4 regions of the Streptomyces sp. NPDC059201 genome follow, and region 2 is predicted to be linked to each of the others. Evidence: riboswitches for the same ligand, from Rfam matches in the RefSeq annotation. Region 2 holds a riboswitch; each other region holds the start of a gene.
What was found. Region 2 has a riboswitch for cyclic di-AMP ahead of ACFXMG_RS18665 (M23 family metallopeptidase). Riboswitches for the same ligand answer to the same signal wherever they lie in the genome.

Region 1 (7,477 bases), on a different contig from region 2:
CCATGGGCTCGCTCAAGGAGTCGCTGCGGGCGGTCCGCGAGACCGTCTCGGGCAACTGAGGGCCGGGCCATGACCGACGGGTTCGACCTGCGGGCGCTGCTCGCCGCACGCGGCGGCGAGCGGTACGCGCTGCACGCCCGCTACCTCAACCCGCAGCTCCCGCGGATGCTGCGCACCATCGGCTTCGACAAGGTCTACGAGCGGGCCGAGGGCGCCCACTTCTGGGACGCCGAGGGCAACGACCACCTCGACATGCTCGCCGGCTTCGGCGTCATGGGCCTGGGACGGCACCACCCCGTCGTCCGGCGGGCCCTGCACGACGTCCTCGACGCGGACCTTCCCGACCTCACCCGCTTCGACTGCCCGCCGCTGCCCGGACTCCTCGCCGAGCGGCTGCTCGCCCACAGCCCCCACCTCGACCGGGTCTTCTTCGGCAACAGCGGCACCGAGGCCGTCGAGACCGCGCTGAAGTTCGCCCGGTACGCCACCGGCCGGCCGAGGATCGTCTACTGCCACCACGCCTTCCACGGGCTCACCACCGGCGCCCTCTCCGTCAACGGCGAGCAGGGCTTCCGGGCGGGCTTCGACCCGCTGCTCCCGGACACGCCGATCGCGCTCGGCGACCTCGACGCCCTGGAGCGCGAGCTCCGCAAGGGCGACGTGGCCGCCTTCGTGGTCGAACCGATCCAGGGCAAGGGCGTCCACGAGGCCCCGCCCGGCTTCCTCGCCGCCGCGCAGGAGCTGCTGCACCGGCACGGGGCGCTGCTGATCGCCGACGAGGTGCAGACCGGCCTCGGCCGGACCGGCGACTTCTACGCGTACCAGCACGAGGAGGGCGTCGAGCCGGACCTGGTGTGCGTGGCGAAGGCGCTCTCCGGCGGGTACGTGCCGGTCGGCGCGACCCTCGGCAAGGACTGGATCTTCAAGAAGGTCTACTCGTCCATGGACCGGGTCCTGGTCCACTCCGCCAGCTTCGGCGGCAACGCCCAGGCGATGGCGGCGGGGCTGGCGGTGCTGTCGGTGATGGAGTCCGAGGGGACGGTCGCGCACGTGCGGCGGGTCGGCGGGCTGCTGAAGAGCCGGCTTGAGGAGCTGGTGCCCCGGTACGAGCTGCTGCACGCGGTGCGGGGCCGGGGGCTGATGATCGGCATCGAGTTCGGGCGGCCGAGCTCGCTGGGGCTGCGCGGGCGGTGGGCGATGCTCCAGACGGCCCGCAAGGGGCTCTTCGCGCAGATGGTGGTGGTCCCGCTGCTCCAGCGGCACCGGATCCTCACCCAGGTCTCCGGGGACCACCTGGAGGTGATCAAGCTCATCCCGCCGCTGGTGATCGACGAGGCGGACGTGGACCGCTTCGTGACCGCCTTCACGGAGGTCATGGAGGATGCCCACGGCGGTGGCGGGCTGCTCTGGGACTTCGGGAAGACGCTGGTCAAGCAGGCGGTCGCGCAGCGCTGAGCCGCCGGCGTCCCGCGTTTTTGCCTCTGGGGCAAGAAACTTGCCTCAGAGGCACGTTCCTGGCGGAATGGACCCATGGACCACGTCCCCCGGGGCCCCGCCCCGGAAACCGCCGCTCCCGAGATCCTGCCCGACGTCGCCCCGCAGCTGCGGGCCCTGCGCCGGCGCCGGGGGTTCACCCTGGAGGCGGCCGCCCAGCGGGCCGGGCTCTCCCCGGCGCACCTCTCGCGCCTGGAGACCGGGAACCGGCAGCCCTCGCTGCCGATGCTGCTGGCCCTGGCCCGTATCTACGGTACGACGGTCGCCGAGCTGCTGGGGGAGACCCCGCCGGAACGCGACCCGGTGGTCCGGGCCGGCCGCTCCGAGCCGGTCGAGGCGGACGGCTGGGTCTACCGGCAGGCGGGCGGCGCCGGCCGGGCCATGCAGTGCCTGCGCGTCCATGTGCCGTACGCCACCCGGGCCGACATCGTGCGCGTCCACCCCGGCGAGGAGTGGCTGCACGTCCTCGAAGGACAGGTCCGGCTCGCCCTCGGCGAGGCGGTGCACCTGCTCGACCCCGGGGACAGCGCGCACTTCGACTCGCTCACCCCGCACCGGATCGGCGCGGCCGGCCGCGCCGGCGCCGAGGTGCTGTTCGTCCACACGCTCCTCCAGAGCCCCGCCGCCGAGCTGTGCCTGGGCGGCGGCGCCCCGCACTCCCGCTGAGCCTCCGAAGGTTGGTCGACATGTCCGACAAGTCAGCACATTCCGCCCCGGGCACCGGCGAAGAGCGCGGCGAGGGGAAGTTCCCCAAGGGGCTGGTGCTCCGCCTCTTCGCCTACCTGATCGCCGGTCACCTCTTCGCCGGTTTCCTCTACCTGCTCTTCATGCTCGGCGGGCAGAACCAGTAGTCGTCGCGCAGTAGCGGTTTCCGGGCCCGCTGGCACTCACGCCGCCGTGAGCAGCCGCTCCCGCAGGCGCGCCAGGGTCTCGGGCGCGAGCTTCAGGCCCTCCGCGAGGTAGGTGTCGACGGAGCCCCAGGTCGCGTCGATCGTCTCGAAGGCGGCCCTCAGGTACTCCACCCGCGCGTCGAAGAGCGGGCTCAGCAGCTCCATCACCTCGGGCGCCATCGCGTCCCGGGCGGTGGAGCTGCGGCGCACCTTGTAGCGGCGGTGCGGCGCGTCGGACTTCACGTAGTCGGCCTCGATGGCCTCGCGCTCCACGCCCAGCGCGAGCAGGGTGATCGCGATCGAGAGCCCGGCGCGGTCCTTGCCGGCCGCGCAGTGCATCAGGGCCGGGACGGACTCCTCGGCGAGGGAGTGCAGGACCCGGCTGTGCTCGGCGGTCCGCTCCACGATCATCCGGCGGTACGAGGACGTCATCCGGTCCGCCGCCTTGCCGTCGCCCAGCAGGTTCCGCAGCGTGCCGAGGTCGCCCTCGCGGACCATCCGCCAGAACTCCTTGCCGTCGGCCGGGTCGCTCAGGGGTATGTTCACGTTCCGTACGCCCGGGAGCTCGACGTCGGGCCCCTCCACCTTGGCGTCGGCGGCGTTGCGGAAGTCGAAGATCGTGTGCAGCCCGAGGTCGGAGAGGAAGGCCGCGTCGGACTCGGTGGCGTCGGCGAGGTGACCGCTGCGGAAGAGGGCGCCGGGCCGGACGGCCCGCCCGTCCGTGGTCGGCAGGCCGCCCACGTCCCGGAAGTTGCGGACCTCGGCGAGCTCGGGCTCGCCGGGTTCGAGGGGGTGGACCTGCGGCGACTGCTGCGTCACGGATGCTCCTGGGGGTAGGCGTCAGCGGGACCGGGACGAGATCGGTTCCCCCCGCAATCATCCCGGCGCGCAGGGCCTGGCGCACCCCCCTGGTCGGTAATGGGCGATCTGTCCGTATTGGAGGGTCTTGCGGTAACGCGCCCTGGTTGCGGGGGAGATGGAATGCGGCGCGTGAGCAGGGTCATAGAAGTGACGGATCGTGGCCGACCGCCCGGATCAATCACCCTCCCTGAAAAGGGAATCGAGGGACCGTCATCGACGGAGGGTGACCGGAATTCCGGGCCCGAAGATCGTCCCGGAATGCCCGTCGAATTCCGTGGCTTGTTCGCGCCGACCCCGCTCGTCTAGCGTCGCCGTCAATCCGGTCGGACCGCCGAATCCTGCCACCGCCCGGAATTCGACCCCATCCCATCGCGTGGCAGGAGCGGGGGACCCAAGGAAGTACGCCGGTCCCGCGACGCAGGACGGCTAGGGGTGAAGCCGCGTGAGAAACGCGGCCGGGCATCTCCAGTCCGAACCCGACAGCTCACCTCGCAGGCGCCGGAGAGGAATTCGCCATGCCCGTGAAGGGTAAGCACCGCCGCCAGAAGTCCACCCTCATCACCCGTGGCCTCGTCGCCGCCGGCACCGGTGGCGCCGTCGTCGCCCTGCCGCTCCTCGGCGCCACCGGCGCCCACGCCGCCGAGCAGGCCGCCCCGGCCGCCGTCTCCAGCGCCGTGGTGAGCGCCGCCGCGCACGTCCACACCCAGGCCGCCGCCGCGCCGGCCGCCCAGGCCGCCGCCCCGAAGACGTACTCCGTCGTCGCCGGCGACTACCTGTCGAAGATCGCCGCCGAGCAGAACGTCGCCGGCGGCTGGCAGAAGCTCTACTCCGACAACCGCCAGGTCGTCGGCGGGAACCCCTCCCTGATCCTGCCGGGCATGAAGCTCACCCTCGGCGCCAAGAACCCCGCCAAGGCCGCCGCCCCGAAGCCCGCCGCCGCGCAGTCCGCGCCCAAGGCCGCCGCCAAGGCCGCCCCGAAGGCCGCTCCGAAGGCCGAGCGCAAGGCCGCCCAGAAGACCCAGTCCTCCGGCGAGCAGACCCGCGCCTCGCGCTCCACCGAGCGCGCCGCCGCCCCGGCCGCCGCGCAGTCCACCTCCTCCGGCTGGGTCGCCCCCGTCGCCGGCGGCGGCGTCTCCACCCCCTACCGCGCCTCCGGCTCCATGTGGTCCTCCGGCTACCACACCGGTGCCGACTTCATCGCCTCCTCCGGCACCACCGTCCGCGCCGTCGGCGCCGGCACGGTCGTCTCCGCCGGCTGGAGCGGCGCCTACGGCAACGAGGTCGTCATCCAGCACGCCGACGGCAACTACTCGCAGTACGCCCACCTCTCCTCCCTCTCCGTCTCCTCCGGCCAGTCCGTGAGCGGCGGCCAGCAGATCGGTCTCTCCGGCTCCACCGGCAACTCGACCGGCCCGCACCTGCACTTCGAGATCCGCACCTCGCCGAGCTACGGCGCGGACATCGACCCGCTGGCCTACCTGCGCCAGCACGGCGTGTCGATCTGACCCGTCCGGCCCCACGGCCACACGAAGGCCCGGCACCCCTGGTGCCGGGCCTTCGCCCTATTCCGGCTTGGCAAACTCTTTATCGGTGGCATATATCACCCGCCGTCAACCCCTCCTTACGGTCGCGTAGGTCACATCCGAAAAGGAAGGATGTGCTTCCGTGGCAGACGATTCGAGAGCAACAGACGAGAACACGTTCGGGTCCTTCGGGTCGTACGCGGCGATCGGTGACAGCTTCACGGAGGGCGTCGGGGACCCGGGTCCCGACGGGACGTTCGTCGGCTGGGCGGACCGCTTCGCGGTGCTCCTCGCCGACCAGCTTCCGGACCACGAGGGCTTCCGCTACGCGAACCTGGCGGTCCGCGGCCGCCTCCTCGACCAGATCGTGGCCGAACAGGTCCCCCGGGCGAAGGAGCTCGCCCCCGACCTGGTCACCTTCTGCGCGGGCGGCAACGACATCATCCGCCCCGGCACCGACCCCGACGACGTCGCCGAGCGCTTCGAGCGGGCCGTGCGGGACCTCACCTCCGCCGTCGGCACCGTCATGGTGACCACCGGCTTCGACACCCGCGACGTGCCGGTCCTCAAGCACCTGCGCGGCAAGATCGCCACGTACACGGCCCATGTCCGCGCCATCGCCGACCGCTACGACTGCCCGGTCCTCGACCTGTGGTCGCTGCGCTCGGTCCAGGACCGGCGCGCCTGGGACGACGACCGGCTGCACCTCTCGCCCGAGGGCCACACCCGGGTCGCGCTGCGCGCCGCCCAGGTCCTCGGCCTGCCGGTGCCGGCCGACCCGGACCAGGCGTGGCCGCCGCTGCCCGTCCGCGGTCCGCTGGAGGTCCGCCGCGACGACATCCTCTGGGCGCGCGAGTACCTGGTGCCGTGGATCGGCCGACGGCTGCGCGGCGAGAGCTCAGGGGACCACGTCGAGGCCAAGCGCCCCGACCTCATGCCCCTGTAGCTCCCGGACGGCCGGCGGGGATCCGCTCCAGGACCCCGCCGGCGAAGACGTCGTACAGCGGCAGCGTCTCCAGGTGGACGTACCCGATGTGGCAGTCGCAGATGGCGAGGGGGCAGGCGCGCGGCCGCAGCGCGGCACGGTACGAGCCGTCGTACAGGTTGCCCAGCTCGGCCCTGACGAAGTGGCAGCGCCGCACCGTCCCCTCCCCGTCCACCGACACCACCGACTCGCCGGTCCGGCAGGGCAGCCCCGCCGAGCGGTGCGGATGCCGGCTGTAGCCGAAGAGCGGGTCGATCTCCGACCAGGCCGCCGCCTCCGCGTCGGTGTACGTGTGCCCCTCGGCGGCGTTCACCCACAGGTAGACGTGGCCGGGCAGCGCGGCCCGCAGCCGCAGCGCCTCCGCGTGGTGCTCGGGCAGGCCCACGACGCCCACGCTGAACCGGACGCCCCGGGCCGCCAGGTCGAGCGCCTTGCCGAGGAAGCGGTCGTACGGGGTCTGGCCGGGGTGGTACGTGCACCACAGGGCCAGCGACCCGAGGTCGGCCTCGTCCAGCCACGCGGTCCGGCAGCTCAGATTGGTCTGGATCGCCACCCGCTCCACGTGCGGCAGCCGCGACAGCTCGACCATCGCCCGCCGGTACCAGGAGCGGACCAGGCCCTCGCCCCACGGGGTGAAGAGGATCCGCAGCCGGTCCCCGGTCTGCCCGGCGGCCCAGCCGGTGAAGCGTTCCAGGGCCGCCCGGTCCGCCCGCAGCGTCTCCGGGCTGTCCCGCCGCTTGGCGAAGGGGCAGTACGGGCAGTCGTAGTCGCAGGAGGCGAGCGGCCCCCGGTACAGCAGCGTCAGGTCCACGGCCGGCCCCTACTTCGGCTCGTACGCGGCCATCGCGGCCCGTACGGCGGGGGAGAACAGCTCGGGACCGAGCCCGTCCGAGTACGCGAGCCCCTCCGCCGACAGCCTGAGCAGCCCGTCCGGCGCCGCCCCGTCCAGCCAGCCGAGGGCCGCGAACCGGTCGAGCTCCGTACGGAAGTCCTCGTACGCCGGGGACCCGAACCGCTTCTCGTACCCGGCGAGCTCCATGCCCTCCGCCTGGAGCAGCGACTGGAGGAGATGGCGGCGGCGCGCCTCCGCCCCGTCCACCCACCGGCCGACCTGCGCCCGGGAGAAGTCCCCGGTCTCCGTGTAGGCGTCGATGATCGACCGGATCTCCCGCATGTCGACCGCGTAGTCGAAGGAGTAGTGCAGCGACGCGGTGTACGAGCGGGCGCCGCAGCCCAGGCCGATCATGCCGTCCGTCTGGCAGGCGTGGTCGTCCGGACCGGACGGGGCCGCCCCGGCCCGGCGGAACATCCGCATCGACACCTGCTCGTAGCCGTGCGCGAGGAGGTGGTCCCGGCCGAGCCGGTAGAGCCGCAGCCGCCGCTCGTCCCACGCCCGGTCCGACTCGGCGGGGCCCGAGCGGCCGAGGCCGGTCAGCGGGCGCACGTACAGCGGGTAGAGGTACAGCTCCTCGGGCCGCCACGCGAGCGCCGCGTCCAGCGAGTACCGCCAGGACTCCTCGGTCTGCCCGTCGATGCCGTAGATGAGGTCGATGTTCAGCACCGGCACCCCGGCGTCCCGGATCCGGCCGAGCGCCGCCTCCACGTCCGCCCGGCGCTGCGGCCGGACCGCCGCCCGCGCCTCGGCGTCGACGAAGCTCTGCACGCCGATGCTGAGCCGGGTCGCGCCCCGCGCGGCGAGGACGGCGAGCCGGTCGGCGGTGGCG
Region 2 (7,477 bases):
GGGGCCGATGATCCGCATGCCGTACGAGCGGGCCTGGCGGACCAGGGCCCGCTGCCGCTCACGGCCGCCCTCGGTGCCGCTCTCGGCGTACCCGGCGGAGAGGACGACGAGGCCGCGCACGCCGTGTTCGCCGCAGTCGGCGACGACCTCGGGGACCCGCTCGGCGGGGACGGCGACGATCGCGAGGTCGACGGGGGTGCCGATGGCGGCGACGGAGGGGAAGGCGGGCACGCCGTCGAGTTCGGCCCCGGGGGCGTCGAGCGCGGGGTTGACCGCGTACACCTGTCCGGTGAAGTCGGCCTCCAGCAGGTTCCGCAGGACGGTGCGGCCGACGCCTCCGGGGGTGCGTCCGGCACCGACGACGGCGACCGAGCCGGGGGCGAGGAGCCGCTGGACGGAGCGGGCCTCGGCGCGCTGTTCGCGGGCCCGCTGGACGGCGAGGGAGCGGTCGGTCGGTTCCAGGTCGAGGTGGAGGCGGACGGAGCCGTCCTCGAAGCTGCGCTTCTGGGTGTAGCCGGCGTCCGTGAACACCTTGATCATCTTGGTGTTGGCGGGGAGCACCTCGGCGGCGAAGCGGCGGATGCCGCGCTCGCGGGCGACGGCCGCGATGTGTTCGAGGAGAGCGGAGGCGACGCCTCGGCCCTGGTGGGCGTCCTGGACGAGGAAGGCGACCTCGGCCTCGTCGGCGGGGACGGACGCGGGCAGGCCGCGGGCGTCGATCCGGTCGTAGCGGACGGTGGCGATGAACTCGCCGCCGACGGTGGCGGCGAGGCCGACCCGGTCGACGAAGTCGTGGTGGGTGAAGCGGTGGACGTCCTTGGCGGAGAGCCGGGGGTAGGGGGCGAAGAAGCGGTAGTACTTCGACTCGTCCGAGACCTGCTCGTAGAAGCTGACGAGCCGGTCGGCGTCGTCGGCGGTGATGGGCCGGACGCGCGCGGTGCCGCCGTCGCGCAGGACGACGTCGGCCTCCCAGTGGTCGGGGTAGGCGTGCTCCTCCGGGGCCGGTCGCTCCCCCGCTCCCGTCCCGCCCGGTCCGCCTGTCCCGGCCGTCCCGCTCGCACCGCTCGTCCCGTCCGGTCCGCCCGGTTCGTCCGCCTGCTCCGACGCGCTCCGCATGGGGCAAAGCCTACGGCGGGGGTCCGACACCGGCACCGTTCGCGCGCCCCCTCGTCGGCGGTACACGGCTCGCGCGGCCCGCCTTCCGCGGGCATGGTGAGGGGGGCCGAACGTCGCACGGATGCGGGACGAAGGTCGGCAGGAGCACGCCGCACGCCGTGAGAGACTGGTCTAGACAACCGCTGAAGACCTGAAGGGCAACACCATGGCTGAGCGCCGCGTCAACGTCGGCTGGGCCGAGGGCCTGCACGCCCGCCCCGCCTCCATCTTCGTCCGTGCCGCCACGGCCTCCGGTGTCCCGGTGACCATCGCCAAGGCCGACGGCAACCCGGTGAACGCCGCGTCGATGCTCGCGGTGCTCGGTCTGGGCGCGCAGGGCGGCGAGGAGATCGTGCTCGCCTCGGAGGCCGAGGGTGCCGAGGCCGCGCTGGAGCGCCTCGCCAAGCTCGTCGCCGAGGGTCTCGACGAGCTCCCCGAGACGGTCTGACGGTCTGACCCAGCGGGTCGATCCACGCTCTTCCCGGACGGCCGTGTCCCCGGAACTCCCGGCGGACACGGCCGTCCGGCATTTCCGGATCCAGGCATTTCCAGAGCCAGGCAATTCCATTTCCTGGCAGCACGAAAGACGCCCCGGAATTGCTATTCTTTGTATACGGCGCCCGTGTTAATTCCGGACGCTCGCCGTGTTGACGGCATGTTGCGAAACCCTCACACGGCCCCGCTCCGGCCTTTTCAGCCGGTGCAGCGGAAGCGTGTGCTCGGCGTGCAGGGCGGTCAGCGCGCGGGCCCGCTCGGCGTCCCCGCGCGCGATGGCGTCGACGATCGCCCCGTGCTCCGCCCAGGCGTCGACGGGCCGGTCCGGCTGGTCGACCGCGTACATCCAGGCGATCTTGTGGCGCAGTTGGGTGAGGAGGGCGGCGAGCGCCGGGCTCCCCGACGCCTGCGCGAGCGTCTCGTGGAACCAGCCGCCGAGCGCCCGCAGATCCTCGCCCTGCCCCCGGCGGGCCCGCTCCTGCCCCAGCCTGACCAGGCCGCGCAGCACCTTGAGGTGGGCGTCGGTGCGCCGCTGGGCGGCCCGGGCGGCGCCGAGCGGTTCGAGCAGCGCGCGTACGTCGAGGAGGTCGGCGGCCTCCTGGTCGGTGGGTTCGGCGACCTGCGCGCCCGCGTGCCGGCGGCTGACGACGAAGCCCTCGGACTCCAGGGTGCGCAGCGCCTCGCGGACCGGGACGCGGGAGACGCCGTAGCGGCGGGCGAGCTGGTCCTCCGTCAGCCGGCTGCCACGCTCGAAGATCCCCGAGACGATGTCGTCCCGGATCGCCGTGCATACCGATTGCGCGGGAACCCGCATGTCCGACCTCCGCTTTCACTCCGCGCGCACCGAATTCGAGCGGCGCTGTTTCCGCGACTCTATTGCAGTGCGCCGGAAATTCCGATGCCCCCTCGGAATTCGTCCGGTTCGCGGCAGCGACAGCACCTGCCCCGGGGGTGACGAAAAGGCCCCGGCTCGTGGGAGCCGGGGCCGTTTCGGGGTGGGGTGACGGGTCAGAGGCTGACGCCGCGGGCGCGGAGGTACGCGACGGGGCTGATGTCGGAGCCGTAGTCGGCGCTGGTCCGGGCCTCGAAGTGGAGGTGCGGGCCGGTCGAGTTGCCGGTCGAGCCGGAGATGCCTATCTGCTCGCCGGGCTCGACGGACTGCCCGACGTAGACGCCGATGGACGACAGGTGGCCGTACTGGGTGTACGTGCCGTCGTTCATCCGGATCACGATGTTGTTGCCGTACGCGCCGCCCCAGCCGGCCTCGACGACGGTGCCGGAGCCGACCGAGACGACCGAGCTGCCGTAGGCGGCGTGGAAGTCGACGCCGGAGTGGCTGCCGGAGGACCAGAGGGAACCGCCGGTCTTGTAGCCGGTGGAGACGTACGAGCCGGAGACCGGGAGGTTGAAGGAGGCGAGGCGGCGGCGCTCGGCCTCGCGGGCGGCGCGCTCCTTCTCCTCGCGGATCTCCTGCGCGCGGGCCTCGGCCTTGCGCTTCGCCTCGGCGCGCGCCTTGGCCCGGGCCTCGGCCTCGGCGGCCTCCTGCTCCTGGGCGGCGGCCTGGGCGCTGATCTGGTCGGCGATGGACTCGTCGGCGATCACCTGAGTGAGGCCGGTGTCCTCGGCGGAACGGTTGTCCGTGTCGGCGGCGAGCGCCGGGGAGGCGAGGGTGCCGACGACGCCGGTGGTCGCGAGGGCGGCCACGCCGGCGAAGCCGGCGCTGCGGCGAGCCAGTCGGCTCGCACCACGGTGCTTCCCGGTGGCACGGGTGAACGCCAAGACGGTTCCTTTCCTTCCTTCTCGCCTACCGGGTTAGCTGACGGGTTCGGAGCAGGAAGGTCTCCTACGGACCCCTCCGCGCGGCGAAGGCGTCCGATTCACCCCAGGGACTGAGTGGGTCCCCGGCTCCCCAGGCTCGCGCCTGACGGGGACTCGGCGATGGCTGTCCGGGTGCCGCGGGTGCGGCGCGTGCGTCGGGTCGGACAGCCGGGTCGACGCTAGGCCGGACGGATGTCGATCGCCAAACAGACACGCCCATTTGTAAGACATGCCACAGGGCATACGATCACCCTTGTCTCATAACGGATAAAGCGGAGGTCTCCGACGCAACTTCGCATCGGAGACCTCCGCCGGGAGCCGACGGCGGGTCAGCTCACCACGGTCACCTCGCCGATGCCGAGGGCCCGGACGGGCTCCTCGATCTGCGCGGCGTCGCCCACCAGGACGGTGACGAGCCGGTCCACCGGGAAGGCGCTGACGACGGCGGCCGTGGCCTCGACCGTGCCGGTCTCGGCGAGCCGGGCGTACAACCGCGCCTGGTAGTCGTCCGGGAGGTGCTGCTCGACCTGGTCGGACAGGGTCGCGGCGACCGACGCGGCCGTCTCGTACTTGAGCGGGGCCACGCCCACCAGGTTCTGCACGGCGATGTCCCGCTCGGCGTCGGTGAGACCGCCCTCGGCGAGGGTGCGGAGCACCTTCCACAGGTCGTCGAGGGCCGGACCGGTGTTGGGGGTGTCGACCGAGCCGCTGATGGCGAGCATCGAGGCGCCGTGCCCCTCGCCGTCCGAGCGGAGCACCTGCCCGAAGGAGCGCACGCCGTACGTGTACCCCTTCTCCTCGCGCAGGACGGCGTCCAGACGAGACGTCAGGGTGCCGCCGAGGCAGTAGACGCCGAGGACCTGCGCGGCCCAGACGGCGTCGTGGCGGTCCGGACCGATCCGGCCGATGAGCAGCTGGGTCTGGACGGCCCCGGGGCGGTCGACGATGACGACCCGTCCGGTGTCGTCGGCGGTGATCGGCGGCATCGGGCGCGGCGCGGCCGGCTTGCCCGCCCAGCCGCCGAGGGTCTCGGCGAGGACCTTGTCGAGGTCGACGCCGGTGAGGTCGCCGACGACGACCGCGGTGGCGGCGGCGGGCCGCACGTACCCGTCGTAGAAGGCGCGGACGGCGGCGGCGTCGATGACCTCCACCGTCTCCTTGGTGCCCTGGCGCGGCCGGGACATGCGGGCGGTGGCCGGGAACAGCTCCTTGTAGAGCTGCTTGGCCGCGCGCCGGCTGGGGTTGGCGGCCTCGTGCGGGATCTCGTCGAGCCGGTTGTCCACCAGGCGCTTGACCTCGTCCGGGTCGAAGGCCGGGGAGATCAGGGCCTCGGCGACGAGCCCGAGCGCCTTGTGGAGCCGGGAGACCGGCACCTCCAGGGAGACCCGGACGCCGGGGTGGTCCGCGTGCGCGTCGAGCGTGGCGCCGCAGCGCTCCAGCTCGGCCGCGAACTCCTCGGCGCCGCGCTCGGTGGTCCCCTCGGAGAGGGCGCGCGCCATGATGGTGGCGACGCCGTCGAGCCCCTCGGGCTCGGCGTCCAGCGGCGCGTCCACGAAGATCTCGACGGCGACGACCTGCTGGCCGGGGCGGTGGCAGCGCAGCACCGTCAGCCCGTTGTCGAGCGCACCGCGCTCGGGGGCCGGGAAGGCCCACGGCCTGGCCACCCCCGCCTGCGGCTGCGGGTGGAAATCCATACTGGTCAGAGACACGGCGGCATCGGTCACTTGTCCGCTCCCTCTTCCTCGTCGCTGTCGCTGTCCTCGGTCTCCACCGGCTCGTAGACCAGCACCGCGCGGTTGTCGGGGCGCAGTCGGGCCGCGGCCACCTCGCGCACCTCCTCGGCGGTGACGGCGAGGACGCGGTCGACCGCGGTCAGCGCCAGCTGGGGGTCGCCGAACAGCACGGCGAAGCGGCACAGTTCGTCGGCGCGGCCGGCCACCGTGCCGAGCCGGTCGAGCCATTCGCGCTCCAGCTGGGCCTGGGCGCGCTCCATCTCCTCGGCGGTCGGGCCCTCGGCGGCGAAGCGGGCGAGCTCCTCGTCGACGGCCGTCTCGATGGCGGGGACCTCGACGCCGCCGGAGGTCTTGACGTCCAGCCAGCCGAGGGAGGGGGCGCCGGCGAGCCGGAGCAGGCCGAAGCCGGCGGCGACGGCGGTGCGGTCGCGGCGGACCAGCCGGTTGTGCAGGCGGGAGGACTCGCCGCCGCCGAGCACGGTGAGGGCGAGGTCGGCGGCGTCGCACGCGCGCGTGCCGTCCTCCGGGAGCCGGTAGGCGGCCATCAGGGCGCGGGCCGGGACGTCCTCGACGAGGACCTCGCGCAGCTGCCCGCCGATGACCTCCGGAAGGGCGCCGTCGCGCGGGGCGGGCTTGCCGTCGTGGCCGGGGATGGAGCCGAAGTACTTCTCGACCCAGGCGAGCGTCTGCTCCGGGTCGATGTCGCCGACGACCGACAGGACCGCGTTGTTGGGCGCGTAGTAGGTGCGGAAGAAGCTCCGCGCGTCCTCCAGGGTGGCCGCGTCCAGGTCCGCCATCGAGCCGATGGGGGTGTGGTGGTACGGGTGGCCCTCGGGGTACGCGAGCGCGGTGAGCTTCTCGAAGGCGGTGCCGTACGGCACGTTGTCGTACCGCTGGCGGCGCTCGTTCTTCACGACGTCGCGCTGGTTCTCCATCGACTCGTCGTCGAGCGCGGCGAGCAGCGAGCCCATGCGGTCGGCCTCCAGCCAGAGCGCGAGCTCCAGCTGGTGGGTGGGCATGGTCTCGAAGTAGTTGGTGCGCTCGAAGCTGGTCGTGCCGTTGAGCGAACCGCCGGCGCCCTGGACGAGCTCGAAGTGCCCGTTGCCGTGCACCTGCTGGGAACCCTGGAACATCAGGTGCTCGAAGAGGTGGGCGAGGCCCGTGCGGCCCTCGACCTCGTGGCGCGAGCCGACGTCGTACCAGAGGCATACCGCGGCGACCGGGGTCAGGTGGTCCTCGGAGAGGACCACCCGCAGGCCGTTCGCCAGCCGGTGCTCGGTCGCTGTCAGGCCGCCGGAGCCGGCCTCGGCCGTGGCCGTGTGACCCATGGGCATGTACGTCCCTTCGATCGCGATCTGGAAAAGTCCTGCCACTGTATGCAAGCGCGCCGACACCTGGCGAAGTTCCCGGCCCCCTCGGATGTCCCTCGTCCGGGTCGCGGTCCACGTTGTCGGTGGCACGGTCCACAATGGTCCGCGTCAGATCAAGCTTTGTCGGATAAGGAGCCGCAGCCGCGATGGCCCGCCGCAGCACGAAGACACCGCCGCCGGACGACGCGTACGAGGAGAGGATCCTCGACATCGACGTCGTCGACGAGATGCAGGGCTCCTTCCTCGAGTACGCCTACTCGGTCATCTACTCGCGCGCGCTGCCCGACGCCCGCGACGGCATGAAGCCGGTCCAGCGGCGCATCGTCTACCAGATGAACGAGATGGGCCTGCGCCCCGACCGCGGGTTCGTCAAGTGCGCCCGCGTGGTCGGCGAGGTGATGGGCAAGCTGCACCCGCACGGCGACGCCTCGATCTACGACGCCATGGTGCGCATGGCGCAGCCGTTCTCCATGCGCGTGCCGCTGGTCGACGGCCACGGCAACTTCGGTTCGCTGGGCAATGACGACCCGCCCGCCGCCATGCGGTACACCGAGTCGCGGATGGCCCCGGCCGCCCTGCTGATGACCGAGTCCATCGACGAGGACACGGTCGACTTCGCGCCCAACTACGACGGGCAGGAGCGGGAGCCGGTCGCGCTCCCCGCCGCGTACCCGAACCTGCTGGTGAACGGCGCCTCGGGCATCGCGGTCGGCATGGCGACCAACATGCCCCCGCACAACCTCGGCGAGGTGATCGCGGCCGCGCGCCACCTGATCCGCTACCCGAACGCGGACCTGGACGCGCTGATGCGCTTCGTCCCCGGCCCCGACCTGCCGACCGGCGGCCGGATCGTCGGCCTCTCCGGCATCCGGGACGCCTACGAGTCGGGCCGCGGCACCTTCAAGA
Region 3 (7,477 bases), on a different contig from region 2:
GGAGGGGGCGTGTGCATGTCTGCCTTGTTCGTGGGGTCGTGTCGGGCGTCGTCAGGGACGGTCGGCGTGGTCCACGCCGTCCCACAGGTTGTCGTACCAGGGGCGGTCTGCCGTGCCCTGGTCGGCGCGGGGGCGGTCGGCCGCCCCGGGGTCGTTCACGGTGAAGCCGGTCTCGCCGGGGAGCACGTAGTGGAGGTGTTCGCGGGCGAGGCGGCGGACGTAGGCCGGGTCCTGGAGGCGGGCCTTCTCGTCCCGGAGCTCCTCGACCCGCCGGGCGGCCTCGGCGGCCTTGCGCTCCTGGTCGGCGATCTCGCCCTGCTGGGAGACGTAGCTCCGTATCGGATAGGCGAGGGCGACGACGAGGGAGCAGACGACGAGGGCGAGGAAGGCGGCGCGGCCGGTGAGCCGGGAGCGCCGGGCCTGGCGGCGGGTCTGGGAGCGGTAGACGCGGGCCGCGGTCTGCTCGCCGAGCAGCCTGATCCGGGTCGCGGTGGAGAACCGGTCCCCGTTCTTCACGGCCATGCGGTGTCGCCTCCCCTGGTCATACGTACGTCCCCGCACACGGTACGGGACCGGGTGCGGGGACGGACGGAACTACGGTGCCGGGGCCCGTCGGCCCCCGCGATCAGCCCTTGAAGCGCGGGAAGGCGCTGCGGCCGGCGTAGACGGCGGCGTCGTCGAGGATCTCCTCGATGCGCAGCAGCTGGTTGTACTTGGCGACGCGCTCGGAGCGGGCCGGGGCGCCGGTCTTGATCTGGCCGCAGTTGGTGGCGACGGCGAGGTCGGCGATGGTGACGTCCTCGGTCTCGCCGGAGCGGTGGGACATCATGCACTTGAAGCCGTTGCGCTGGGCGAGCTCGACGGCGTCGAGGGTCTCGGTCAGCGAGCCGATCTGGTTGACCTTCACCAGGAGGGCGTTGGCGGACTTCTCCTCGATGCCGCGGGCGAGGCGCTCGGGGTTGGTGACGAAGAGGTCGTCGCCGACGAGCTGGACCTTGTCGCCGAGCTTCTCGGTGATGACGTTCCAGCCGGCCCAGTCGTCCTCGAAGAGCGGGTCCTCGATGGAGACGAGCGGGTACGCGGAGACGAGCTCCTCGTAGTACTCCGTCATCTCGGCGGCGGAGCGGGCCTTGCCCTCGAACTCGTACTTGCCGTCCTTGTAGAACTCGGAGGCGGCGCAGTCGAGGGCGAGCGCGATGTCCTTGCCGGGCACGTAGCCGGCCTGCTTGATGGCCTCCAGGATGAGGTCGAGCGCCTCACGGTTGGAGCCGAGGTTCGGGGCGAAGCCGCCCTCGTCGCCGAGGCCGGTGGAGAGGCCCTTGCCCTTCAGGACGCCCTTGAGGGTGTGGTAGACCTCGGTGCCCCAGCGCAGGGCCTCGGAGAAGGACTCCGCGCCGATCGGGGCGATCATGAACTCCTGGATGTCGACGTTGGAGTCGGCGTGCGACCCACCGTTGAGGATGTTCATCATCGGAACGGGCAGCAGGTGCGCGTTCGGGCCGCCGAGGTAGCGGAAGAGGGGGAGGTCGCTGGCCTCGGAGGCGGCGTGCGCGACGGCGAGGGAGACGCCGAGGATGGCGTTGGCGCCGAGCGAGGACTTGTCCGGGGTGGCGTCCAGGTCGAACATGGCCTGGTCGATCAGGCGCTGCTCGGTGGCGTCGTAGCCGACGAGCTCCGGGCCGATCTGCTCGATGACGGCGAGGACGGCCTTCTCGACACCCTTGCCGAGGTAGCGGTTCTGGTCACCGTCGCGAAGCTCCAGGGCCTCGAACGCACCGGTGGAGGCACCGGACGGCACGGCAGCACGGCCGGTGCTGCCGTCGTCGAGGCCGACCTCGACCTCGACCGTGGGGTTGCCTCGGGAGTCCAGGATTTCCCGGGCTACGACGACGTCGATGGACGGCACGAGCATCTCCTTCTGGGATGTGACGCTAGGTGTGACGCATGGGTCGCAAGGTCTCGTTCGCCTTGCGACATGAGCCTAACCGGCTCCGGCGCTCCGGCCAGCCGACCGCCCGTCCCCTGGGACGAAAAAGGGCCCAAGAGCACGTATCGAGGGACGAAAGCCCTGGGATCTACTGGACGGTAACGGCAGAACCCCGGTCACGAGCCACGGGGGAAGGGGGCTCGGGACCGGGGTGGTCACCGCGGGAGGGTCGTCGGGCACCGGTGAGCCGCCGGACTCACGGGTGCCGCGGGGCTCACTTCAGGTGGAGCTGCTGGCCCGGGTAGATCAGGTCGGCGTTGTCGACGACGTCCTTGTTGAGGTCGAAGAGCTCGGCCCAGCCGCCGTCGACGCCCTGCGCCTGGGCGATCTTGCTGAGGGTGTCGCCGGCCACGACCTTGTACTCGCCGTCACCCTTCTTGACCGTCTTGCCGGTCGGGGTGGTGACGGTCTTCTTGGCGGCGGCCTGCGGGGCGGCCTGCTGCTGCGTGGCCTTCTTCGGGGCCTGGCGCTGCTCGCTGCGGTTGGCGGGCTGCTCGGTGGAGCGCTCGGGGGCGCTCTGCTTCGGGGCGCTCTGCTGGGTGTTCTGCTCGGGGGCGCTCTGCTGCGGAGCGGACTCGGCGGAACCGCCGTCGTACGAGGCGCCGGAGAGGCCCACGCCACAGCTCGGCCACGCGCCCTTGCCCTGGCCCGCGAGGACCTTCTCGGCGATGGCGATCTGCTGGGACTTGCTGGCCTGGTTGGCGGTGGAGGCGTAGGCGGTGCCGCCGTACGCGGCCCAGGTGGAGGCCGAGAACTGGAGGCCGCCGTAGTAGCCGTTGCCGGTGTTGATCGACCAGTTGCCGCCGGACTCGCACTGGGCGACGCGGTCCCACTCGGAGGCGGTGGCGGCCGAGGCGGTGCCGGCGGCCATCAGCGGGGCGGCGACGGCCGCACCGGTGACGCCGACGAGGGCGACGACGCGAGTGGCCTTGGAGGGACGACGACGCTTGCCCGTGCCGGAGAACAGCATGAGATTCCTCTTCACCGACGCCTGTGAGGTGAGCTGTCGGGTTCGGGCTTGAAGAGTGCGCCCGGCCGCGTGTCCTTGCACGCGGCTTCACCCCTAGCCGGTCGATCGGCCGTCTGTCTCGACGGCCGGGACCGGCGCAAACCTTGGGTCCCCCACTCCTGCCTACGGCGCTTTCGCGACGACAATTCCCGGCGACCGACGGCAGGACTCGGCGTTTCGGTCGACGGGGCCCGCGGTGGCGAGCGGTGTCGACCGTAGACACACAGGTGCTCGAAGTTCAAAGAGGCTTACGACGGACAAAACGCCCTTACTTGCACTCCGTCAGCCCTCGTTTGCGCAGGTGAGAGCTGACGGGAGCAAAGTTTGCGGACGTGACACGCCAGTTGGGACGAAGAGACCCATGTCTCACTTTCCCAAAATCGGACATAAGCCCCTGAAACGGCCTCACTTCTCCGACGGAGGGACCGTCAGCTCAAGGCTCTGACCAGGGAGGATGAGATCCGGATCGACCCCGACCGTATGGCGGTTGGCGTCGTAGAGGGCGTCCCAGCCGCCCGCAAGATCGTTCTCCTGCGCAATCTCCGACAGGCTGTCACCCGGCCGCACGGTGTAGGCGTCGCTTACGTCCGCCTTGACGGGGGTTGAGGTGACCTTGTCCGCTGCTACGGCATGACGCCCGGATTCCAGCGATGCGTCCGTTACGCCGGATTCCTCCGGGGCGGCGTCGCCCCGGTGCTTGCCCGTTCCGGGTGTGGCCGACGACACGTCAGACCCGTCCGTACCGGGGGTCACGGGGGTGGTGGGAGTGGTGGGAGCAGTGGGCGCCAGGGGCGTCTCCGAGGCGTCCGGGGACGTCACGGGGGTGCCCGGGGTGCCGGGCGTGCCCGTGGAGGCGTCCGGGGTGCCCGGGGTGCCCGGCGTGGTGCCGGTGGGCGTGTCCGGGGTGGCGTCCGGGGCGGTGCTCGCCGGCGGGGTGACCGTGCCCGCGGGGGGCGGGGTCGTGGGCGTGGCGGAGCCGGCGGGCGCGGTGGGCGTCGCCGGGGCGGTGGCGGTCCCCTTCTTCTCCGCGGCCTTCTCGGCGGCCTTCTCGGCCTTCTCCCCCACCGCGGGAGCCTTCGACGGCGCGGAGGCGGCGGGCGTGGAAGCCGCGGGCGTGGAGGCGGACCCGGAGGCCGACGCGGAGGTGCCGCCGGTCCAGTTCGACTCGGGCGCCACTCCGCCCTCGTCCTCCTCCTGGACGGCGGGGCCCGGCTGGACGCCGGTGGGCTTCCCGTCGTTCTTCAGGCCCGCGATGGGCGCGCAGGTGGCCCAGTCGGCGCTGCCGGAGGCGAGCGCCTTCTCGGCGACGGCGATCTGCTGGGCGCGGCTGGCGAGGTCGGGGCTGGGGGCGTACGCGCGTCCGCCGTACCGCTCCCACGCCTCCTGCGTCATCTGGAGGCCGCCGTACGCGCCGTTGCCGAAGTTGGCGCTCCACTGGCCGCCGGACTCGCAGGCGGCGACCCGGTCCCAGGTGGCCGCGTCGGCGGCGGAGGCGGAGCCGGTGGCGAGCAGCGGCAGCGCCAGGGCGGATCCGGTCACTCCGGCGGTGACGACGAGCGCGGGAGCCTGGCGGGGTCGACGGTGTCGTCCGTTTCCGGAAAGCATGTCGGGGCCTTTCGCGTGACGGCGGGGGAGTGCGGGAACGGCTGGGGTGGCGCCGAACGTAGGCGCGAACGTAGCCGCATTCGAACGTCCGTCACAAGTCGATGGCTCCGCGATCACGTGAAGATCACATTTCTGACACGCCGTCACGTGCCCTGCGGGGGTGCGGAAGGGGTGAACTCCACCGGAAGCGTCCGCAATCCCCTCATGATGAGCCCGCCGCGCCACCGCAGTTCGTCCGGATCGACGCCAAGTCGCAGGTCCGGCAGGCGGGTCAGGAGGGTGGCGAGCGCGGTCTGTCCCTCCAGGCGGGCGAGCGGCGCGCCCAGGCAGTAGTGGATGCCGTGCCCGTACCCGAGGTGCTGGTTGTCCTTGCGGGCGAGGTCGAGGGTGTCCGGGGCGCCGAAGCGGTCCGGGTCGCGGTCGGCGGCGGCGAGGACGACGAGGACCGGGTCGCCGGCCGGGATCGGCTGCCCGCCGATGGTCAGGGCGGTGGTCGCGTACCGCCAGGTCGCCAGCTCGACCGGCCCGTCGTACCGCAGCAGTTCCTCGACGCCGGTCTCCAGGAGTCCGGTCTCGCCCGCGGCGAGCGAGGACTGGAGGAGGGCCCGCTGCTCCGGGTGACGAAGCAGGGCATAAGCCCCGTTACCGATCAAATTGATGGTCGTCTCGAAGCCGGCGAAAAGAAGCACGAAGCACATGGCGACGGCCTCGGCCTCGGTGAGGTGGTCGCCGTGGTCGGAGGCGCGGATGAGCCCCGAGATGAGGTCGTCGGCCCCGTCCTCCCGGAGGCCCTCCCGCTTCCGGTGGATCAGCTCCGCCAGGTATCCGCGGATCTTCTTCACCGACCGCGCCACCCCGCCGCGCGGGCCCCCGCCGTGCCTGATCATCATCCCGGCCCAGTCCCGGAAGTCGTCCTGGTCCTCGGCGGGCACCCCGAGCATGTCGCAGATGGCGTAGATGGGGAGCGGGAAGGCGAACTCGTGGATGAGGTCGGCGCTCCCCCGCTCGGCGAAGCCGTCGATGAGCCGGTCGGTCAGCTCCTGCACGCGGGGCGCGAAGGCCGCGACCCGGCGCGGGGTGAACGCCTTCGACACCAGCCGCCGCAGCCGCGTGTGGTCCGGCGGGTCGATGTTGAGGAGATGGGTCATCAGCCCGGCGCTGCGCTCGCCCGGAATGCCGGTCTTGCCCGGCTCGGCGTGGTGCACCGGGTTCTTCGAGAGCCGCTGGTCGGCGAGGGCCTGGCGTGCGTCCGCGTACCGCGTCACGAGCCACGCCTCGACGCCGCTGGGCAGCGTCGTCCGGTGCACGGGCGCGTGCTCCCGCAGCCACGCGTACGCCGGGTAGGGGTCGGTGGCGAACTCCCAGCTGAACAGCGCGGGCACCGGCCCGCCGCCGGGGCCGCCGTCCGGGCCCGCGCCCGAGACGGGGCAGCCGGCCCCGGCGGGGGTCGCGCCGGGTGTACCAGGCGCACCGGGTGTACCAGGCGTACCGGGTGTATCGGGCATCGGGGCGGGTCCTTCACTCACGCCCCGACCGTACCGTCCGGGGCCCCGCGCCCTTCCGGCCGACCTGACGTGATCACCGCCCGGTGATCACGCCGTGACGGCCCGTGCCCTACATTTCCCGCGTGGACCTCCCCTTGCTCAGAAGCACGTTCGCGGTCGTCGAGAGACGGGCCGAGCACGCCGTCACGTACTTCTACTCGCACCTCTTCTGGCGCAACCCCGGCGTGCGCGAGCTCTTCCCCGAGGACATGGTCCCGCAGCGCGACCGCCTGTTCGCGGCGCTCACCCACGTGGTGACCAGCCTCGACGACCCGGGGCTTCCCGGCTATCTGGGGCGGCTCGGCCGCGACCACCGCAAGTTCCTCGCCACCCCCGCCCTCTACGCGGCGGTCGGCGAGAGCCTGCTCGCCGCCTTCGCGCACGCCGCCGGTCCCGCGTGGACGATCGAGGCGGAGAAGGCGTGGTCGGAGGCGTACGGCCTCGTCGCCGACCTCATGCTCCGGGGCGCGGACGAGTCCGCGGGCGCCGGGGAGCCCCCCTGGTGGGACGCGGAGGTCGTCGGCCACGAGCGGTACGGCGAGGACCTGGCCGTCCTGACCCTCCGCCCCCGGAGGCCGTACCCCTATCTCCCCGGCCAGTACGCCGGCGTCAGCTCGCTCCGGGTCCCGCGGGTGTGGCGCACGTACTCGATCGGCAACGCCCCGCGCGAGGACGGCACGCTCGACCTGCACGTGAGCCGGATCAAGGGCGGGGCGATGAGTACGGCCCTGGTCGCCGGGGTCCGGCCGGGTGAGACGCTGCGGCTGAGCGCCGCCGGCGGGGCGACGACCTCCCGTACCGCCCCGGGCGGTCTCCGTACGTATATATGCGCGGGTACGGGCTGGGCGCCGGTCAAGGCCCTCCTGGAGGAGGCGGCCGCGTCCGACCCGGGGGCCGAGGGCCGGATCTTCGCGGTGGCCCGCTCCCGGGAGTACCTGTACGGGCGCGAGGAGCTCGACGGGCTCGCCGCCCGGCTCCCCGGCCTCAGCGTCACCTACATCACCGCGGCCCCCCACCACCCCCGCGACCAGGCGACCGAACGCCTCCTCACCGCGCTGCGGTCCTGCGGCCGCTGGCCGGACCACGACGTCTACCTGGCCGGTCCGCCCGGCTTCGTCTCCGAGGTCTCCGAGGTCCTGGACGAGCTGGGCGCCGACCCGGCCCGCACCCGCCACGACACCCTCCCCCCGGTGAGCCGCTTCACCACCCGCCCGGCCACCCGCGCCGAATGGCTCCTGGGCCCCCCGGCCGTCCGCTGGCACGACCCGGCGGCCCGCGCCCCCCGCGAGGACTAGAGCGCCTGCCGCGCCCTGCGGTGCCGGACCGCCCTGC
Region 4 (7,477 bases), on a different contig from region 2:
GTCGCGGCGACGAAGGCGCGGGCCTCGTCGGGGTCGGTGCGGACGCCGGGGTCGTGGGCGCCGCCCTTGCCGCCGACCTCGCCGAGTTCGCCCTCGACCCAGACGCCGTGCCGGTAGCAGTGCTCGACGACCTCGCGGGTCGCGGCCACGTTCTCCTCGTACGGGAGCCTCGCCGCGTCGAACATGACGGAGCCGAGGCCGAGTTCCACCGCCTCGTGGACGAGCTCCGGGCTCTCGGCGTGGTCGAGATGGACGGCGGCGGGGGTCTTCGCGGCGCGGGCGAGCGCGAGGCAGGCGAGCGCGACGGGTTCGAGGCCGCCGTGGTAGCGGACGGTGTTCTCGCTAATCTGGAGGACAACGGGCCGGTCGGCCCGCTCGGCTCCGGCCACGATGGCCTGGGCGTGCTCCAGTTGGAGGACGTTGAACGCGCCCACACCGGCGCCGCCGGCGCGGGCCCGCCGGACGATCTCGTGGGTCGGGGTCAGTGGCATGGTCCTGCTCCGGTGACGGGGTGGAGGGTGGGGGCCTTGCGGGCGGGGTCGCGGGCGGGTCTCGGTGCGGGGCCGGGCGGTACGGGTGCCGGGTTCAGGCGCCGGCGTCCGCGAGGACGACGGAGCGGGTGAGGTTGCGGGGCCGGTCGGGGTCGAGGCCCTGGGCCTCGGCGACCGCGACGGCGAGGCGCTGGGCGAGGACGAGTTCGGCGAGCGGGTCGAGAGCGCCGGCGACGAGGGTGCCGCCGACCGCGCGGATCTCCTCGGCGAGGCCGTCGGGCAGGGGGCCGAAGCTCCAGGCGACGCGCCCGGGGCCGGTGATGCTGATGGGCCCGTGGCGGTACTCCATCGCCGGGTACGCCTCCGTCCAGGCGCCGGCCGCCTCGCGCATCTTGAGCCCGGCCTCCTGGGCGAGGCCGTAGGTCCAGCCGGTGCCGAGGAAGGTGAACTGCCCGGCCTCGCGCACGGCGGCGTCCAGCGGCCGGACGAGGGCGAGTTCGGCGTCGTCGGCGGCCCGGGCGACGGGGGCGACACCGTCGGGCAGGGCGTCCTCGGCCTCCAGGTGGGCGCGGAGGAGGGCGAGGGCGGTGGTGGCGAAGCGGGTCTGGACGACCGACTCCTCGTCGGCGAAGTCGAGGACGGCGACGGCGTCGGCGAGGTCCATGACGGGGGTGGCCGGGTCGGCGGTGATCGCTCCGGTGGGGACGGTTCCGGCCAGCCGGGCGAGGACGGCGAGGACCTCGCTGGTGGTGCCGGAGCGGGTGAGGGCGATGACCCGGTCGTAGCTGCGGGAGAAGGGGAAGCGGGAGGCGGCGAAGGCGTCGGTCTCGCCGTGTCCGCCGGCCTCGCGCAGATCGGCGTACGCCTGGGCCATGAACCAGGAGGTGCCGCAGCCGATCACGGCGACGCGCTCGCCGCGCCGGGGCAGGGCGGGGGCGTGCCGCGGCAGCGTGCGGAGCGCCTCGCGCCAGACGGCGGGCTGGGTGGCGATCTCAACGGTGGTACGGGAGGGGGCCATGCACACTCCTTGCACGAAAGAGACAGCAGTGATGCGTGAGAATGCTCAGAACGAGCAGTATTCAAGCAGATTCACGCATCTAAATGCCAGGGTATCCCCCACGCCGCCGGAGACCCGGAGCCGCACCGGCGGCGGGACGGTCACGCGCCGGAGCTCGCACGACAGGCCCTCGACCGACTTATTGGTCGCACCTGATACCAATTCCCCTACAGGTTGGACCAGGCTGAACGAGCACGACCTGCCTGTTCACCAACCCCTTACCGCACGTGCGTATACCTTTGGGCGCCGCTCCCCCATCATGGCTGCCGACACGCCCGCAGGGGCACACCGTGACAGGAGGGGCGGGGCATGCTTCCCATCAGCCGCAGAGGGTTCGTCGGGATCGGGGCGGGGCTCGGTGCCGGGCTCGTCGCGGGGGCCGCACTGCCCCCGGCGACGGCCTCGGCCGCCGCGCGGGCCGCGACCGGCACCCTGACCGACGTCCGTCACGTGGTGATCCTCATGCAGGAGAACCGCAGCTTCGACCACTACTTCGGCACCCTCCGGGGCGTGCGCGGCTTCGGAGACCGCGCGGCGGGGAACATCCCCGGCGGCTGGGGCACCTTCCAGCAGCCCAACTGGGGCGGCCGGCAGTTCCCCTGGAAGCTCAGCGACACGCCCCCGGCCGGCGGGGTCGACGGCGAGACGCTCGCCCAGTGCAACGGCGACCTGCCGCACAGCTGGACCTCGCAGCACGCCGCCTGGAACAAGGGCCGGCTCGACAACTGGGTGACCGGTGTGGGCAACACCCGCACCCTCGGCCATCTCGACCGCGAGGACATCCCGTTCCACCACGCGCTCGCCGACCACTACACGATCTGCGACGCCTACTTCTGCTCGGCGCTCAGCGCCACCGGCCCGAACCGCACCTTCCTGTGGAGCGGCAGGATCGACGCCTCCAGCAAGGACGGCGGGGACGAGTCGGGGCTGACCTGGGAGACGTACGCGGAGGCGCTCCAGCGGGCCGGCGTGAGCTGGAGGGTCTACCAGAACGCCCAGGACAACTACGGCGACAACGGCCTCGCCTACTTCAAGAAGTTCACCGACGCCCGGCCCGGCGACCCGCTCCACGACCGGGGCATGGCCTCGGTCCCGAAGGTCACCGGCTCGACCCCGGACGACATCGCCGCCGCGATCCGCGCCGACGTCCTCGCCGGCACCCTGCCGCAGGTGTCGTGGGTGGTGGCCAACGAGGCGTTCTCGGAGCACCCGTACGCCCCTCCCGGCGACGGCGCCCACTTCGTCGACCTGGTCTACCGCGCCCTGGCCGCGAACCCCGAGGTCTTCGACTCGACGGTGATGTTCCTCAACTACGACGAGAACGACGGCTTCTTCGACCACGTGCCGCCGCCGGTCGCCCCGCCCGGGACCCCGGGCGAGTACCTCGACGGCGTGCCGATCGGCCTCGGCTTCCGCGTCCCGATGCTCGTCATGTCGCCGTGGACGCGGGGCGGCTGGGTCAGCTCGGAGGTCTTCGACCACACCTCCGTGCTCCGCTTCCTGGAGACCTGGACCAGCGCCCTCGGCACCCCGGCGGCCTGCCCGAACATCAGCGCCTGGCGGCGGAAGGTGACCGGCGACCTGACCGGCGTCTTCGACTTCTCGAACCCGGTGTACGGGGTCCCCGGCGGCCTCCCGTCGACGACGGAGGTCATCGGCATGGCCACCTGCGGCCCGCTCCCGAACCCCGCGCCGCAGAACAACGCGCTGCCCGCCCAGGAGCCCGGCACCCGCCCGGCCAGGGCGCTCCCCCTACCAGCCGAACGGCAACCTCGACCGCTTCGAGTTCGGCGCCGCGGGCAAGATCCTCGCCTGGTTCTCCCTGACCAACCAGGGCCCGCAGGCCCGGCGGGCCGCCCACTTCTCGATCCACCCGCACCAGCACCGGGACACCGCCGCCTGGCAGTACACGGTGGACCCCGGGACGACCACCTCCGACTACTTCAACATCGGGCTCGGCTCGGGCTCGGGGAAGTACGACATCTCGATGATGGGCCCGAACCGCTTCCTGCGCCGCTTCATCGGCGACGCCTCCAAGGCGGGCAAGGCGATCGAGGTGGCGGCGCGCTTCGCGACCGAGCCGGGCACCGGGAAGACGGCGATCTGGTTCAGGATGACCAACACCTCCGCCGGCCCGGTGACCTTCACGATCCGCTCCAACGCCTACCGCGCGGACGGCGCGTGGACGTACACCGTCCCCGCCGGCTCCACGCGCGAGGACTTCTTCAACGCGGTGGCGTACCACGACGGCTGGTACGACTTCACGGTCCTCGCCGACATCGACGGCACCTGGTCGCGCCGGTACACCGGCCACATCGAGACGGGCGCCCCGAGCGTCACGGGCTGACCGCGGGGCGCGCGGGGCCTCGCGCTGGCTCTGGCCCTCGCCCTCGCCCTCGCCCGTCGCTCAGCGGCCGGCGAGGGCGGCGCGGTGGATGGTGGCGTCGACGAGCGCGAGCGCGTCCTCGGCGGTGCGGCCCGGGGCGCGGTTCCAGGGGCCGATGAGCCCGTGCCACCCCCGCGACCGCAGCTCGGTCATGATCCAGGCGCCGGCCTCGTTCATGGTGGACGCGCTGCCGTGACCGAGCCGGTGGGCGGCGAGCAGGGCGCCGCAGAGACACCGCGCGCCGCGCGCGTCACGCAGCTTGTACGGGGTGTTCTGCCAGCCCCACTCGGTCAGCACGCGGCGCGCGTAGGCCAGATGGACGGAGGGCCGTACGTCGGCCCGGCCGACCCGGCGCCAGACGTGCAGCCGGTCCGGGAGGACGGCCCCGATCCTGCCCGGCAGCGGGCGCTCGGTAGGCGGGGCCGGAGGCAGCGCGTCGAGGGCGTCGGCGACCAGCTGATCGACGGGGACGGAGAGCAGGCTCCGCCAGGCTTCGGGGGCGGGTGGGACCAGGCGCTCCCAGGCGGCGGACTCGTACAGGCGGGCCGCCTCGCGGTCGAGGGCGTCGGGGTCGAGCTGCGCGGTGGACGTCAGAACAGGAAGTGACATTCCTACATCATTGGGACTGATTGTCCAGTTTGCGACTTATGCCACCCGACCGGCACCCTCGGCTCTGACTATCGACATGACGACGCATTGCTCCGCAAAAGGCATCAGATTCCCTATTCGGACATTGCGCCGCCCAGTGACGCGACTCACTCCGCCCCGGCGCAACCCATCGTCCGATTCCCCACGAGCCATGCGCCGCAAGGGATTCCGACCGGCCCGCCGAAACCGTCGATCTTGAATTCCGGCCGGTCGATCTTTACCTCCCCATTTCTCGCGCATTCCCATCTTGTTCCCCGCCGCATTCCTCGCCTACGGTCACCTCTATTCGAGCGGATCGCCAAATCCTGCCACCGCCCGAAAGACCTCCCATTTCACCCGACGGCAGGAGCGGGGGACCCACCACACCGCCGGTCCGGCCATCCGGAACGGCTCGGGGTGAAGCCGCGTGCGCGCGGCCGGACATCTCCAGTCCGAACCCGACAGCTCACCTCGCAGGCGCCGGAGAGGAAACCGTCATGCCCGCTCACGGCAAGCACCGCCGCCCCCGACGCCGTACCGTCACCCGAGGTCTCGCCTTCGCGGGCACCGGCGGAGTCGCCCTCGCCCTGCCGCTGGTCGTGCCCGCCACGGCCGGCGCCCAGCCCGCCGCTCCCGCCCTCGCGCCGGCCGCCGCCGTCGCGGCTCCCACCGCGCGGACCGCCGCCGTGGCGCAGGCCCCCGCGGCCGTTCCCGCCGCTCCGGCCGCCGCGCGCGCCTACACCGTGGTGAAGGGCGACTCGCTTTCCCTGATCGCCCACCGAAAGGGAATTCAGGGCGGCTGGAAGTCGCTTTACCAGGCGAACAAGAAGACCGTGGGTGACAATCCGTCACTCATTCACCCCGGTCTCGAACTGACGATTCGTCGGGATTCCGCCAAGGCCGCGCCGAAGCCCCAGCAGACGGCCCGCAAGAGCGCGGCGAAGCCCGCGTCCGGCGGTTCCGCCGAACGGGCGAGCCGCTCCGCCGCCCGCGCCGCGGCCCCCGCCGTCCAGGCCGCCCCGATCGCCGCCACCCAGTACGCCGACAACCTCGACGGCTGGATCCGCGAGTCGCTGGACGTGATGGCCCGGTACGGCATCCCCGGCTCGTACGAGGGCATCCACCGCAACATCATGCGCGAGTCCTCGGGCAACCCCCGCGCCATCAACCTCTGGGACTCCAACGCCGTGAAGGGCACGCCGTCGAAGGGCCTCCTCCAGGTCATCGACCCGACGTTCGCGGCGTACCACGTGCCGGGCACCTCGCTCGACCCGTACGACCCGGTCGCGAACATCACCGCCGCCAGCAACTACGCGGCCGACCGGTACGGCTCCATCGACAACGTCAACGGCCCCTACTGATCCCGCCCGTTCACGGCCGCACGGAAGCGGCCGGTGAACCAGTCCGTCGCCAGCGACGCCACCTCCTCCAGGGCCCCCGGCTCCTCGAAGAGGTGGCCGGCGCCGGGTACGACCTCCAGCCGGCTCTCGCAGCGCAGCAGCGCCTCGGCCCGCCGGTTGAGGTCCAGGACGAGGTCGTCGCTCCCGCCGACGATCAGCAGTGTCGGGGCCCGGACCCCGGCGAGACGCTCCCCCGCCAGGTCGGGCCGGCCGCCCCGGGACACCACGGCGGCCACGTCGTCGCCCGGGTCCGCCGCCGCCCACAGCGCGGCGGCCGCACCCGTACTCGCCCCGAAGTAGCCGCGCGGCAGACGTTCGATACCGGGCGTCCCGGCCGCCCAGGCGGCGGCGCGGCCCAGCCGCTCGGCGAGCAGCGGGGTGTCGAAGACCCGTGAACGGTCGGTCGCCTCGGCCTCGGTGAGCAGGTCGAAGAGGAGAGTCCCGAGCCCCGCCCGGTTCAAGGCGGAGGCGACCTCGCGGTTCCGCGGACTGTGCCGGCTGCTGCCACTGCCGTGCGCGAAGAGGACCAGCCCAGCGGCCCCGTCGGGCACCGCCAGATCACCGGACAGCACCGGTTCGCCGCCCGGGATCCGCACGGCGGTGTGCCGGACGACCGGATCACGCGCCGCCCGGCTCCGGTCGAGCCGGGCCACCACCTCGGCGTCCGGCGTCTGGTCGAACTCCCGGTAGAACTGCCCGACCGCCGCGAACCCCTGCGGGGCGCGCACGGCGACCGTCTCGTCGGCCTCGCCGCCGAGCCGCGCCGTCCACCCGTACGGCGCCACCGGTACCGCGAGCACTATCCGGGCGGCGCCCCCGGCCCGTACCACCCGGCAGGCGGCCAGCGCGGTCGCACCGGTCGCGAGCCCGTCGTCGACGACGACCACCGTCCGCCCCTCCAGCGGCACCGGCCGACGGCTGCCCCGATAGAGCCGGGCCCGCTCGGCCATCACCGCCCGCTCCCGCTCCTCGACCGCCGCCAGATCCCGCGCACCCACCCCCGCGTCCCACAAGATCTGCTCATTGACGACCCTTACTCCCCCCTCCCCGATGGCCCCCATGGCCAGCTCGGGCCGACTGGGCACCCCCAGCTTCCGCACCAGACAGATGTCCAACGGCGCGTCCAACGCCTCAGCCACCTCCGCCGCCACCGGCACCCCACCCCGAGGCAGCCCCAACACCACAACATCCCGCCCCTTGAGATGCCCAAGCCGAGCCGCCAGCTGCCGCCCCGCATCCACCCGATCGGCGAAATACATAACAGCCGCCTTCCCACTCACCCCCCACACACAACAACCCCACCCGCCCCAGCCGGTACTTCCAGGGTCCCACCACGGGGAGGGAGGGGGGTGGCGGGACGGGCGGGGTTCTGACGGCAAAGGACCGGGCTCGGCAGCACGGACGGGTCTGGTTCCGGCGGCGCGTGCGGGGCCCGCCAGCATGGGCAGGACCCGACGAAGCGGGCCGGATCCGCCACCGGTCCGAGTCCAACAACACGAGCGGATCCGCTGGCACG

Region 1: it holds a riboswitch for cyclic di-AMP, as region 2 does, so the genes downstream of both, ACFXMG_RS30870 (peptidoglycan DD-metalloendopeptidase family protein) here and ACFXMG_RS18665 (M23 family metallopeptidase) in region 2, are expected to answer to the same signal.
Region 3: it holds a riboswitch for cyclic di-AMP, as region 2 does, so the genes downstream of both, ACFXMG_RS27675 (transglycosylase family protein) here and ACFXMG_RS18665 (M23 family metallopeptidase) in region 2, are expected to answer to the same signal.
Region 4: it holds a riboswitch for cyclic di-AMP, as region 2 does, so the genes downstream of both, ACFXMG_RS13390 (transglycosylase SLT domain-containing protein) here and ACFXMG_RS18665 (M23 family metallopeptidase) in region 2, are expected to answer to the same signal.

The regions. Positions count from the first base shown of each region.
Region 1 covers NZ_JBHZBB010000011.1:248,492-255,968, forward strand. Annotated here, with positions in the region: gene hpnH (adenosyl-hopene transferase HpnH) at 1-59, shown strand, start outside; gene ACFXMG_RS30850 (aspartate aminotransferase family protein) at 70-1,455, shown strand; gene ACFXMG_RS30855 (helix-turn-helix domain-containing protein) at 1,531-2,160, shown strand; gene ACFXMG_RS30860 (DUF6126 family protein) at 2,181-2,345, shown strand; gene ACFXMG_RS30865 (tyrosine-protein phosphatase) at 2,382-3,203, opposite strand; cyclic di-AMP (ydaO/yuaA leader) riboswitch at 3,593-3,756, shown strand; gene ACFXMG_RS30870 (peptidoglycan DD-metalloendopeptidase family protein) at 3,761-4,750, shown strand; gene ACFXMG_RS30875 (SGNH/GDSL hydrolase family protein) at 4,911-5,714, shown strand; gene ACFXMG_RS30880 (STM4011 family radical SAM protein) at 5,701-6,564, opposite strand; gene ACFXMG_RS30885 (STM4012 family radical SAM protein) at 6,574-7,477, opposite strand, start outside.
Region 2 covers NZ_JBHZBB010000005.1:116,872-124,348, reverse strand. Annotated here, with positions in the region: gene ACFXMG_RS18680 (GNAT family N-acetyltransferase) at 1-1,116, opposite strand, end outside; gene ACFXMG_RS18675 (HPr family phosphocarrier protein) at 1,322-1,603, shown strand; gene ACFXMG_RS18670 (GntR family transcriptional regulator) at 1,781-2,464, opposite strand; gene ACFXMG_RS18665 (M23 family metallopeptidase) at 2,659-3,429, opposite strand; cyclic di-AMP (ydaO/yuaA leader) riboswitch at 3,437-3,598, opposite strand; gene ACFXMG_RS18660 (M16 family metallopeptidase) at 3,798-5,162, opposite strand; gene ACFXMG_RS18655 (M16 family metallopeptidase) at 5,189-6,535, opposite strand; gene ACFXMG_RS18650 (DNA topoisomerase (ATP-hydrolyzing) subunit A) at 6,718-7,477, shown strand, end outside.
Region 3 covers NZ_JBHZBB010000009.1:280,965-288,441, reverse strand. Annotated here, with positions in the region: gene ACFXMG_RS27690 (DUF501 domain-containing protein) at 1-17, opposite strand, end outside; gene ACFXMG_RS27685 (septum formation initiator family protein) at 52-522, opposite strand; gene eno (phosphopyruvate hydratase) at 626-1,912, opposite strand; gene ACFXMG_RS27675 (transglycosylase family protein) at 2,202-2,957, opposite strand; cyclic di-AMP (ydaO/yuaA leader) riboswitch at 2,961-3,137, opposite strand; gene ACFXMG_RS27670 (transglycosylase family protein) at 3,402-4,601, opposite strand; gene ACFXMG_RS27665 (cytochrome P450) at 4,745-6,106, opposite strand; gene ACFXMG_RS27660 (globin domain-containing protein) at 6,229-7,440, shown strand; gene ACFXMG_RS27655 (hypothetical protein) at 7,437-7,477, opposite strand, start outside.
Region 4 covers NZ_JBHZBB010000003.1:687,165-694,641, forward strand. Annotated here, with positions in the region: gene ACFXMG_RS13370 (ketose-bisphosphate aldolase) at 1-491, opposite strand, end outside; gene ACFXMG_RS13375 (SIS domain-containing protein) at 586-1,509, opposite strand; partial or broken gene ACFXMG_RS13380 (phosphocholine-specific phospholipase C) at 1,858-3,895, shown strand; gene ACFXMG_RS13385 (hypothetical protein) at 3,956-4,543, opposite strand; cyclic di-AMP (ydaO/yuaA leader) riboswitch at 4,869-5,054, shown strand; gene ACFXMG_RS13390 (transglycosylase SLT domain-containing protein) at 5,059-5,922, shown strand; gene ACFXMG_RS13395 (phosphoribosyltransferase family protein) at 5,916-7,220, opposite strand.